One region of the Rhizobium sp. L9 genome, then DNA from elsewhere that is predicted to be linked to it. Evidence: riboswitches for the same ligand, from Rfam matches in the RefSeq annotation. Region 1 holds a riboswitch; the other holds the start of a gene.
The links. A riboswitch is a leader RNA that binds a small molecule or an ion and turns the genes downstream of it on or off. The one in region 1 is predicted to bind S-adenosylmethionine.
Positions count from the first base shown of each region.

Region 2: another riboswitch for S-adenosylmethionine. It lies ahead of metA (homoserine O-succinyltransferase); the one in region 1 lies ahead of CO660_RS31375 (O-succinylhomoserine sulfhydrylase).

Region 1 is NZ_NWSZ01000052.1:309-6,248, forward strand. It holds gene CO660_RS31355 (VOC family protein) at 1-184, opposite strand, end outside; gene CO660_RS31360 (hypothetical protein) at 539-817, shown strand; tRNA gene CO660_RS31365 (tRNA-Gly) at 841-914, opposite strand; gene CO660_RS31370 (2'-deoxycytidine 5'-triphosphate deaminase) at 976-2,070, opposite strand; SAM riboswitch at 2,145-2,223, shown strand; gene CO660_RS31375 (O-succinylhomoserine sulfhydrylase) at 2,267-3,451, shown strand; gene apaG (Co2+/Mg2+ efflux protein ApaG) at 3,676-4,068, shown strand; gene CO660_RS31385 (hypothetical protein) at 4,118-4,708, opposite strand; gene CO660_RS31390 (Hsp33 family molecular chaperone) at 4,820-5,812, opposite strand; gene argF (ornithine carbamoyltransferase) at 5,906-5,940, opposite strand, start outside.
Region 2 is NZ_NWSZ01000006.1:209,347-215,286, reverse strand. It holds gene CO660_RS07955 (GntR family transcriptional regulator) at 1-7, opposite strand, end outside; gene CO660_RS07950 (aldose epimerase family protein) at 139-1,161, opposite strand; gene metA (homoserine O-succinyltransferase) at 1,280-2,203, opposite strand; SAM riboswitch at 2,253-2,330, opposite strand; gene CO660_RS07940 (ABC transporter ATP-binding protein/permease) at 2,484-4,343, shown strand; gene CO660_RS07935 (ABC-F family ATP-binding cassette domain-containing protein) at 4,407-5,940, opposite strand, start outside.

The sequences.
Region 1 (5,940 bases):
GGTCTGACGTGCCGAACTTGGCGATCGCGTGGCTGAGGACAATTTCGAGGCCGGCGTCGTCGGTCAGTATCGCCAGGCCATTCTGGCCGCGCATATCCTTGAGCATCAGGCCGAAGTGGCGGATGAAGAAATCCGCCGTCGCGGTAATATCGGGAACGTGAAAATCGAGATGGTTCAGGCGCATGACAGTCTCCGTTTGAAAAAATCCCGGGACTGCCTTTTGCCGTCTCCGCACGCCGCCGGGATCCCGCATCTTGATGCGGATCACGTCGCGGGTTCTCGTGCCATAGGCCACGGAGCAGAGCTTCTTGAGAGCGCTCACGACGCTCCAACGGAAGGGATCGGGCTTACCTCAACCGATCCTGCCTTTTTCGACACTGCCGATCTAGCAGACACCGCCGGTTTCGGCAACGCATGGATTTCCTGCGCTCCGGGCAGCACCTCTCGAACGAGTGAAGGCGGAGACGCCGTTTCATCTGGTGCGTCTGTTGCGATCGGGAGTAAGATCGCAACGTTCTGCGCATCGGAAGGGATGGATATGAAACCGGCAATCATCGGCCTCATCGGCACACTCGTTCTGGCGGGATGCAACACCGTCAGCTACAGCGGCCCGGGCCTCGAACCTATCCCAGGCAGCATCATCTATCACGGCCAGCCGCGCACCAAGCTCACCAAATCGCCACCCGGCTCCTCCTTCCCGCATGATTTTATCGACCAATACGGCCAACAGGTGGAGGAAACCTACATCATCCAGCCCGACCGCAGCCTGATCATCGCACACCGCCGGTATAAGCCGATTCGGTTTTTCGGGGATTAGAAGGACATCGCTGGAAAGGCAGCTGGAGCGGGTGAAGGGAATCGAACCCTCGTATTCAGCTTGGGAAGCTGCTGCTCTACCATTGAGCTACACCCGCGATGCCCCGAGATTTCCAACAGATGGGGGCCGCTGTCAAGTCGCGGCCCGTCAGGCCGGCGTCAGATGCGGAAATGTTTGGAAAGCTTGAGGCCCTGGGCCTGATAGTTGGAGCCGAGGCCGGAGCCGTAGAGGCTGGCCGGTTTTTCCTGCATGTGCTCGTAGACCAAGCGGCCGACGATCTGGCCGTCTTCGAGGATGAAGGGCACTTCGTGGCTGCGCACTTCGAGCACGGCGCGGCTGCCGCGCCCGCCGGCCGGCGCATGGCCGAAGCCCGGATCGAAGAAGCCGGCATAATGGACGCGGAATTCGCCGACCAGCGGATCGAAGGGGGTCATCTCGGCGGCATAATCCGGCGGCACATGCACGGCTTCGCGCGAGACGAGGATATAGAACTCGTCGGGATCGAGGATCAGCTCGTTGCGGCCGCGGCTATAGAGCGGTTCCCAGAAATCGAAAATATCGTGCTGGTCCTTTTCATCGACGTCGACGACGGCGGTGTGGTGTTTGCCGCGATAGCCGATCAGGCCGTCCTTGTCGCCGGTGAGATCGATCGACAGCGCGATGCCGCCGCCCGAGACGTTCGGCTGCTTGCTGGCAACGAGCGTTTCGCTTTCATGCAGCCTCAGAAGTTCCGGCTCGCCGAGCACGGACTGGCCGACGCGGAAGCGGATCTGCGACAGGCGCGAGCCGCGGCGCACGACGATCGGGAAGGTGCGCGGGCTGATTTCGAGATAGAGCGGGCCGGAATAGCCCGGCGGGATCTTGTCGAATTCCTGGGCGTAGTCGGTGATGACGCGGGTGAAGATATCGAGCCTGCCGGTCGAGCTCTTCGGATTGGCCGAAGCCGACATGTCGGCAGGCAGCGCTAAGCTCTCCATCAGCGGCACGATATAGACGCAACCGGTTTCGAGCACCGCGTCCTGGGAAAGGTCGATCACGTGCAGGCTCAGCCGATCGAGCTTGTCCGAGACCAGATGCGAGGGGCCGGGCATGAAGGAAGCGCGCACACGAAACGCCTTGCTTCCTAAGCGCAGGTCGAGACTTGCCGGCTGGATCTGATCGCGGTCGAGCTCCCGCTCGGAGTTCAGACGCCCCGTTTCGAACAGTGCCGCAATCGCGCGGTCCGCCAGAATTCCAGTTTCGCGAGCCATCATGCCCCATCCATCATTTTGCCGCCGACAAAACCAAACTCGGGGAATTGACGCAAGCAGCTAACAGCAGTATTGCAAAATTATCCCGTGGTGATTTGGCCGGTCGGCTTGCAGCCACGTTAAACAAGTGGCTAAAAAGACCGGGTTATGAAACCGGTCTGCTTTTGCGGCCGGTTTTTTGTTATGTGAAGGTGATGGCATGAGCAAGACCTGGCGCCCGGCAACCCAACTCGTCCATGGCGGCACGCTGCGTTCGCAATATGGCGAAACATCAGAGGCAATCTATCTCACCCAGGGTTTCGTCTATGACACGTCGGAAGCGGCCGAAGCCCGCTTCAAGGGCGAAACGGACGGCTTCATCTATGCCCGCTACGGCAGCCCAACCAACGACATGTTCGAAAAGCGCATGTGCGCATTGGAAGGCGCTGAAGATGCCCGCGCCACCGCCTCCGGCATGGCAGCCGTCGCCGCCGCCGTCCTCTGCCAGGTCAAGGCCGGCGACCATATCGTCGCCGCCCGCGCGCTGTTCGGCTCCTGCCGCTGGGTCGTGGAAACGCTGGCGCCGAAATACGGCATCGAGTGCACGCTGGTCGACGGCCGGGATCTCGCCAATTGGGAAAAGGCGGTCCGCCCGAATACCAAGGTATTCTTCCTGGAGAGCCCGACCAACCCGACGCTCGAAGTGATCGATATCGCAGGCGTCGCCAAGCTCGCCAACCAGGTCGGCGCCAAGCTGATCGTCGACAACGTCTTCGCGACGCCGCTCTTCCAGAAGCCGCTCGAACTCGGCGCCCATATCGTCGTCTATTCCGCCACCAAGCACATCGACGGCCAGGGCCGGTGCCTCGGCGGGGTGGTGCTCGCCGACAAGGCATGGATCGACGAGAACCTGCACGACTATTTCCGCCATACCGGCCCGGCCATGTCGCCGTTCAATGCCTGGACGCTACTGAAGGGCATCGAAACGCTGCCGCTGCGCGTCAAGCAGCAGACTGAGAATGCGGCGAAGATCGCCGATTTCCTGGCAGAGCAGGGCAAGGTCGCCAAGGTGATCTATCCCGGCCGCAAGGATCACCCGCAGGCTGACATCATCGCCAAGCAGATGACCGGCGGCTCGACGCTCGTCTGCTTCGAGCTGAAGGGCGGCAAGGAGGCGGCCTTCGCGCTGCAGAACGCGCTTGAGATCATCAAGATCTCCAACAATCTCGGCGACAGCAAAAGCCTGATCACCCATCCGGCAACGACGACGCACAAGAACCTGACGGAAGAGGCGCGTGCCGAACTCGGCATTTCTCCGGGCACGGTGCGGCTTTCGGCCGGCATCGAGGATACGGACGACCTGATCGAGGATTTCGCGCAGGCGCTTTCCAAGGTTTCGGCCTGATCGACTGGAATAGCGGCCGGACTTCAATAAGGAGCCGGCCGCCGATCTGCGGGAACAAGTACCCGCGCGCCGGCGTTGCGAAGTAAAATTAACGCTGACGATTAGGCTTAACGATCGAAAACCATACGATGATCACCATTTGACCGCTGATCAACGTTCCGTTTCTTGACGGACGGGGCCTCTTTATAAGATACGGGTAACATATCTTGACTATGGTGCAAGGCATGTATCGCGCCCTCACAAGAGATATCGAAGTCGTGGTCGAACCGTTCTATCTGGAGGAGCAATCCGATCCGGAAGACGATCGCTATGTCTGGGGTTACCGGATCGTCATCAGCAACAATTCCGGCGTCGCCGTTCGCCTCATCAATCGCTACTGGAACATCACCGACCAGAACGGAGTGGTGGACGAGGTGACCGGCCCCGGCGTCGTCGGCGAACAGCCGCGGCTCAGCCCCGGCGACACCTACGAATATTCCTCCGGCTGCCCGCTCGACACGCCCTCGGGACTGATGTTCGGCCATTACCAGATGGAAACGGATGAAGGCGAGCTATTCGATGTCGACATCCCCGCCTTCTCGCTGGATTCACCGGGGCTGCTGCGCGTGCTGAACTGAAAGCAGGCCCCAAAGTGGATATGCCCGATTCACCCCCAGATGACATGCATCAGAGATCAAAAGGATCTGAGGCCGTCCGGGTGTCCGGCTTTGCTTCGAACGGATCCTTTGATTGGGGCGTGGCTGGCCGCTGAGCGACTGCAGCGTTTACCGCCTTCTGGCAGGTGAGCATCTCATCCGTTGCCCTGACGGAATTTTTTAAACTCAGCGCAACAATCTGCTTTCCGTTGAAGGTGGCGCGAAAACCCAGTTTACGAGCGAACTCGGCAATCAGACTGGAATCCTTAAAATCGATCCATAATCCCTTGAAGCCATCAAGATCGAGAGCGCTCGCATTCGCCGTCCATTGAGAACGATCTAACGACAGTTCGATGGGATATTGCTTTCCCACTTCCAAGGATTTCCAGTTCGGATTTGCGATCACAATATAAAAAGGGCTCTCCTTCTTTGTAAAATTAAAGCCCAGACGAAAAACGGTGCCGTCATCAAATGAAGTGAGAACAAAACAGCCGTTGCCCAAGGTCGGGTCGACAGCCACGGTCCAGCCGCCAACCTCTTTCCATCTGATTGTTTCGTCATCAGCCAGGACAATCCGTGGCATCGCAGCAATTAATGCGAATACAAAATACAAAAGCCGCATTGACGTCCCGCCCCCAGAACCAGTTGGGACAATAGGTGCACAGTGACTACTAAAAGTCGAGTCACTGTGCCGCTGCAATGCGCATCTTTTTCGCGCCAAGCGCGACTAATGTTATTCCGCCGGCTGAAGCTCAGCTGCTTCGAAGCGGTAGGTGGTCGAGCAGAATTCACAGGTGACGGATATCTCGCCGTTTTCCTGGCTGGCCTCGATCTCCTCGGCGGTGAACCCCTTCAGCACGTTGCCTATTTTTTCCCGCGAGCAGCTGCAGCGGTCGAAGACGGCGCGGGGCTCGAAGACGCGCACGCCGCGCTCGTGGAACAGGCGGAACAAGAGACGTTCGGTGCCGACCTGCGGGTCGGTCAGCTCGTCGGCATCGATGGTCTCGACCAGCGAGCGCGCTTCGGTCCAGGCGTCATCCTCGCCATGCGGACGGTCGCCGTTATCGCCGTCGCCGCCGTGGAGATCAGGCTGGCGCATGCGCTCCGGTGCCTCCGGCAGGAACTGGGCGACGAGGCCGCCTGCCCGCCAGCGGTGACGCGGCTTGCCGGCATCGTCACGATCGAAGAGTTCCGCCGCAGCCAGGCGCACCCGCGTCGGGATCTGCTCCGACTGGCGGAAATAGACCCCGGCGATCTCCTCGAGCGAAGTGCCGTCGAGGGCGACAATGCCCTGGTAAGGCTGCGCGAACTTGCCCTGGTCGATGGTGAAGGCGAGCACGCCCTTGCCGAGCAGCTGCTCCGGCTCGGTCTCGCCTGAGGCAATCGCCTGGTCGAGCAGCGCGCGATCGAAACGGGCATAGGCACGCACGTTCTCCGGCGTCGAGAAATCGGCGACGAGCAGATCGACCGGGCCGTCGCCCTTGGTCTGAACGGTGAACTTGCCGTCGAACTTCAGCGAGGTGCCGAGCAGCACCGTCAGCACGACGACTTCGGCGAGCAGCCGGGCGACGGGCGCGGGATAATGATGGCGCTCGAGGATCGCATCGAGCATGGGGCCGAGCTGGACGGCGCGGCCGCGCACATCCAGACCCTCCACCTGAAAGGGGACGACATGATCATCGCCGGCGAAATCGAACTGGCCGAGGGCGGCTGCAGCTTCTGCCATGGCTTTACTCCTGGTTTCTGGAGCGGCGGCCAAAGTGTCCGGCGCTCGCGCAGTCGGGCCGCAAGCTTATGACTCGCAACATCCGATTATGGTTCAGATCGCGCCCAGGCACCAAGCAAGAATCGACT
Region 2 (5,940 bases), on a different contig from region 1:
TATCCATGGGCAGACAATAGAACCTATATAGAACCAATCGGCAAGTCTGAATCGGACAAGGCATAAGAAAAACCCTCTCCGGCAAACCGAAGAGGGTTCATAACGGTCAAATTTGACAGCCGTGCGTCTCTAGAATGCTCAGCTCTTGGTGAAGATGTAGTCCGTCTCCTGGCGCAGCACTTCGCCGGGGCGCAGGACCGCATTCGGAAAGCCGTCGTGGTTGATGGCATCCGGCCAGACCTGCGTTTCCAGGCAGAAGCCGGCGAACGGGCCGTATTTGCGCCCGCCGAGGCCGGGAGCACCTGTATTGAGCTTGAAGCCGGCATAGAACTGCACGCCCGGCTCGGTGCTGCGCACTTCCAGCGACACGCCGGAATAGAGGCTGCGGGCGAGTGCCACAGTCCGCTTGGCGGTGCGTTCGCGAGACAGGCAGAAATTATGGTCGTACAATGCCTGTTCATTGCCGACGAAACGCTTCATCGGAGCCATCTCGCGGAAATCGAATTCAGTGCCGGCAACGGGCCGGATTTCGCCGGTCGGCACCTGCTTTTCGTCGGTCGGCAAATAGTGATCGGCGGCGATCATGATGTCGTGGCCCAGCGCATCGTCGCGGCCGTCGAGATTGAAATAGGCGTGCTGGCAGACATTGGCGAGCGTCGGCTGGTCGCTTGTTGATTCGTAGGTGATCGACAGCTCGCCGTTGCCATGCACCCGGAACGTCGCCTGGATGGTGCAATTGCCGGGGTAGCCGGCGCGGCCGTCGGGATCGACGATCTTCATCACCAGCCGGTCAACGTCATGCTCGACGATCGTCCAGTTGCGCTTGCCGATGTTGTCGCTGCCGCCATGCAGATGCGTCACGCCGTTTTCGTTCCGCTCGAGCTGATAATCCTTGCCGTCGAGCGTGAACCTGCCGCCGCCGATGCGATTGGCGCAGCGGCCGGGCGTCGCGCCGAAATAGGCCGAGTAGAGCGGGTAGTTGTCGAACTCCTCGAAGCCAAGCTGCAGCGGCGCGTCATGTCCCGCAAGGCGCAGATCCTGGATGACCGCGCCCCAGGTGATGATCTTGGCCGTCAGGCCGCCGCCATTGATGACGACGCGATAGACGGTTTCGCCCGCCTTCGTCTGCCCGAAAACATCCCGCTCCAACTTATCCGACATAATCGACCGTCCGTTCCTTTGCGCGTCCGATAAGACGCGCGGCGCTGTAGAGTTCCGGACCGGAACCTGCCCGCATTTGCTCCAAACCGCAACCGGGCAGGTCAGAAAGAAATGCCGGTCAAAGATCCATGCCGATCTCTTCGACGTCATAGGGCGTCGTCTGGTAAATCTCATTGATCCAGTTACCGAACAAGAGGTGCGCATGGCTGCGCCAGCGGTTCTGCGGCGCAAGCGTCGGATCATTATGCGGGAAGTAATTATGCGGCATCTTGATCGGCACGCCGGCATCCACATCGCGGAAATACTCATCCGAAAGCGACGTGGAATCATATTCGACGTGGTTGAACATGTAGAGCCGCCGGCCCCTCTTCTCGTGCACGAGGCATACGCCCATCTCGCTGGATTCCATCAGGATTTCCAGGCTTGCGGATTTCTCGATATCTTCGCGGCGCACCTCGGTCCACCGCGACACCGGAACCTCGAAATTGTCGGAAAAGCCGTTCAGATAGATGGAGGAAGGCTTCAGGTTTCGGTGCCGGTAGACGCCAAAGGCCTTTTCCTTAAGCTCATATTTCGGAACGCCGTGGAAGTGATAGATCGCCGCCATCGCGCCCCAGCAGACGTTCATCGTCGAATGGACGTTGGTCTCGGTCCAATTAAAGATCTCCTGCATCTCTGCCCAATAGGTAACGTCCTCGTAGGGCAGAAGCTCGATCGGCGCTCCGGTGATGATGAAGCCATCGAACTTGCGCTGCTTCACCTCTTCCCAGGTCTGGTAGAAGGCGAGCAGGTGATCTTCGGATGTGTTCTTCGCCTTGTGGCCGCCGATGCGGATGAGCGACAGCTCCACCTGCAGCGGCGAAGCGCCGACGAGACGGGCCATCTGCAGTTCGGTCTTGATCTTGTTGGGCATCAGGTTGAGCAGGCCGATCTGCAACGGTCTTATATCCTGACGGATCGCCATCGTCTCGGTCATCACCCGCACACCTTCCTGAACCAGGGTTTCGAAAGCGGGCAGCGTATCGGGGATCTTGATGGGCATTTGCGGTCAACTCGATCGAAAATAAAAAACCGGCGGCGAAAAAATCGCTACCGGTCCGCACGCGGCCCTTTAGCGACTTTTTTAACGTGGCTGCAAGCCGGCCGGCCAAATCACCACGGAGTGCCTTAATTAGTCCCAGTTGAGGCGCGAATCAACTCCGAATGCATGCCGGAGCGGAGCGCCAAGAATCATCACAGTTTAATGACTGATAAAATCTGTTGATAGACCGGTAACGCCACCATGTTAATAATGACAGTATGGGCGGTGTTGGAAAAGCATGATGGCAGATAAGATCGAGGGGAGGCCGGGCACCAGGAGGCAGGATAAGGTTGGTTACGACTTCAGCCTGACATATCGCCTCGGAGTAATGTTCTCGGCATTCTGGAATTCTGAAGTGCGTGGCAAGGTGCTGTTTCTGGCAACCGTGCTGATCCTTGTCATCCTTCTGACAGCTTATGGCCAGGTCATTCTGAACGAGTGGAACGCCCCCTTCTATGATTCGCTCGAGCGCCGCGATCTCGGCGAATTCTTCCATCAGCTCGAAATCTTTGCGATGATCGCCGGCACGCTGCTGCTGCTCAACGTGCTGCAGGCCTGGCTGAACCAAATGACCGCGCTCTATATGCGCGAGGGCCTGTCGCGCGATCTCGTCAATCAATGGCTGAAGCGCAAGCGGGCGCTGCGGCTCGCCTCGAGCGGCCTGATCGGCGTCAATCCCGACCAGCGCCTGCACGAGGATTCCCGTAACCTCGCCGAAAGCACAACAGGGCTCGTTCTCGGCCTCTTACAGTCAACCATTCTTCTGGTGAGCTTCATCGGCGTGCTCTGGGAGCTGTCGAGCGGCTTCGTCTTCCACATCAGCGGCCACAGCTTCTCCATTCCAGGCTACATGGTCTGGGCAGCGATTTTTTATGCCGCCTCCGCCTCGGTGCTGAGTCAGGTCGTCGGCCGCAAGCTGGTCAAGCTCAATGCCGACCGGTTCTCGAAGGAGGCCGAGCTTCGTTTCACGCTGATGCATGCCAATGAGAACATGCCGGCAATCACCGTCGCTCGCGGCGAAGAGAATGAACGCCGGCGCATCAACACCGACATCAGTTCGGTGCTGAGGGTGGTCAAGCGGCTCGCCATGGCCAATACCAATCTCACCTGGGTTTCGGCCGGCTACGGCTGGCTCGTGATCGTTATCCCGATTATCGTTGCCGCACCCGCTTATTTTTCCGGCGGCCTCACCCTCGGGCAGCTGATGATGTCGGTCGGCGCCTTCAACCAAGTCAATACGGCGTTGCGCTGGTATGTCGCCAATTTCGGCCCGATCGCCGAATGGCGTGCCACGCTGATGCGCGTCACCGACTTCCGCCAGGCGCTGCTCGACATGGACGAGGACTTTGGTGTGAAGGGCAGCATCGCCTATGAAAACACCACCCCCGACAGGCTGACGCTGAAGGATGTGGTGATCAATGCCAAAATCGGCGAAGACATCGAGGAATGCGGCGGTTTTCGCCTGCGTGAAACCGATATCGTGATCAAGGCCGGCGAAAAGATCATGATCAACGGCGATCATAGCGTCAACCGCAAACTGCTGTTCCAGGCCTTGGCCGGGCTCTGGCCGTGCGGCAGCGGCACGATGGGTCTGCCGCCGATCGACGACATGCTGTTCGTTCCGCAGATTGCCTATATTCCGGGCGGCACTTTGCGCGAGGCGCTTGCCTTCCCCGAAAGCCCGGATGCCTACGAGCAGGCTGCCGTCGAGGCGGCCCTTGAAAAGGCCGGCCTGCACTCTCTGATCGCAAGGCTCGATACCCGCGCCCGCTGGGACAAGCTGCTCGACAGCGATGAGCAGAAGGCGATCGGCTTCGCGCGCCTGCTGCTGGTGCGCCCGCGTTGGATCATCTTCGACGAAGTGCTCGAGGGCATGGAGCCGGAATGGCAGGAGACGATGTGCAGCGTGCTGACTTCGATACCCGAAACGGGCATGATCTATATCGGCCGCTCTGAAACCTATCTGGAGGCGCTGCAGCCGCGGGTGCTGCATCTGCAGGCTCTGCCTTCGAGATCTGAAGAGCCGCAGCAGCAGGTCGCCCAGACCACCGGCGCCAGCGCTAGTGCGGGCGCAGCCGTCGTCCCCGCGCCGGCGCTTTAAGACCTCCCCATCAGCAGGAGTTTTACCTGCAGCGTGACGCGAGCGGCTGAGCGCGAGAGAGTCTCAGCCTTCGAGCTCTTCGCGCAGCATTTCGAGCTCCAACCATTCCTCTTCCATCTTGGACAGGCCGGCGCGCAGCTTTTCCATCTCGCTCGCAAGCTGATTGAAGGCGGCGGGGTCACGCGTGAAGAGACCGGGATCGGCCATGACAAGTTCGCGCTTGGCGAGCTCGGCCTCGGCTTTGGCCATCTCCTTCGGCAGATTTTCCAGCGCGAATTTCTGCTTGAAGGAAAGCTTGCCCTTCGAGCCTCCGCCGGAAGCTGTTATCTCCTGCGTCTTCGGCTTCTCCGCCGCCTTCTCGGCCTTCCGGCGCTCTTCGATCGCGCCTTTGCGCTGCGCCAGCATGTCCGTGTAACCGCCGGCATATTCGATCCATCGGCCGTCGGGCGCATCCGGTACGGCGGGCGCGATCGTCGAGGTCACGGTGCGGTCGAGGAAATCGCGATCGTGGCTGACGAGAATGACGGTGCCGGGAAAGCCGGCGACAATTTCCTGCAGGAGGTCGAGCGTCTCGATGTCGAGATCGTTGGTTGGTTCGTCGAGGATCAGGAGGTTTGCCGGGCGCGCCAGGATGCGCGCCAGCATAAGGCGGGCGCGTTCGCCGCCGGAGAGGCTTTTGATCGGCGTGCGCGCCTGTTCCGGCTGGAACAGGAATTCCTTCATGTAGCCGGTGACATGGCGCTGTTCGCCGTTTACGAGCAGGTTTTCGCCACGCCCGTCCGTCAGGTAGTTTGCAAGCGTATCCTCGGGGTTCAGGTCCTCGCGTTTCTGGTCGAGGGTGGCGATCTCCAGGTTGGTGCCGAGTTTCACTGTGCCGCTATCCGGCGAAAGCTGGCCGGTCAGCATTTTCAGGAGCGTCGTCTTGCCGGCACCGTTCGGTCCGACGAGACCGATGCAATCGCCGCGATGTACGCGGATCGAGAACGGCGTGACGATGGCCCGGTCGCCGAAGCTCTTGGTGATCTTCTCGGCCTCGATCACCAGCTTGCCGGATTCCTGCGCGTCCGAAACCGTCGCCTGCACCGTTCCTTGCGGTCCCTTATGGCCGCGATATTGCGAACGCATCGTCTGCAGCTCGCCGAGGCGGCGCATGTTGCGTTTGCGCCGGGCCGTGACGCCGTAGCGCAGCCAGTGTTCTTCGCGCTCGATCGCCTTGCCGAGCTTGTGCTGCTCCAGTTCTTCGGCCTCCAGCACCTGGTCGCGCCATGCCTCGAAATGCGCGAATCCCCTGTCGAGCCGGCGCGAGGCGCCGCGGTCGAGCCAGACGGTTGCCGTCGAGACTTTTTCGAGGAAACGACGGTCGTGCGAAATCAGCACCAGGGCGCTGCGGGTCTTCTGCAGCTCGCCTTCCAGCCATTCGATTGTGGGAAGGTCGAGATGGTTGGTCGGCTCGTCGAGCAGGAGAATATCCGGTTCCGGGGCCAGCACGCGGGCAAGGGCGGCCCGGCGCGCTTCACCGCCGGAAAGGGTGTTCGGATCTTCTTCGCCGGTCAGGCCGAGATGCGACAGAAGATAGGTGACGCGATAGTGGTCGTCG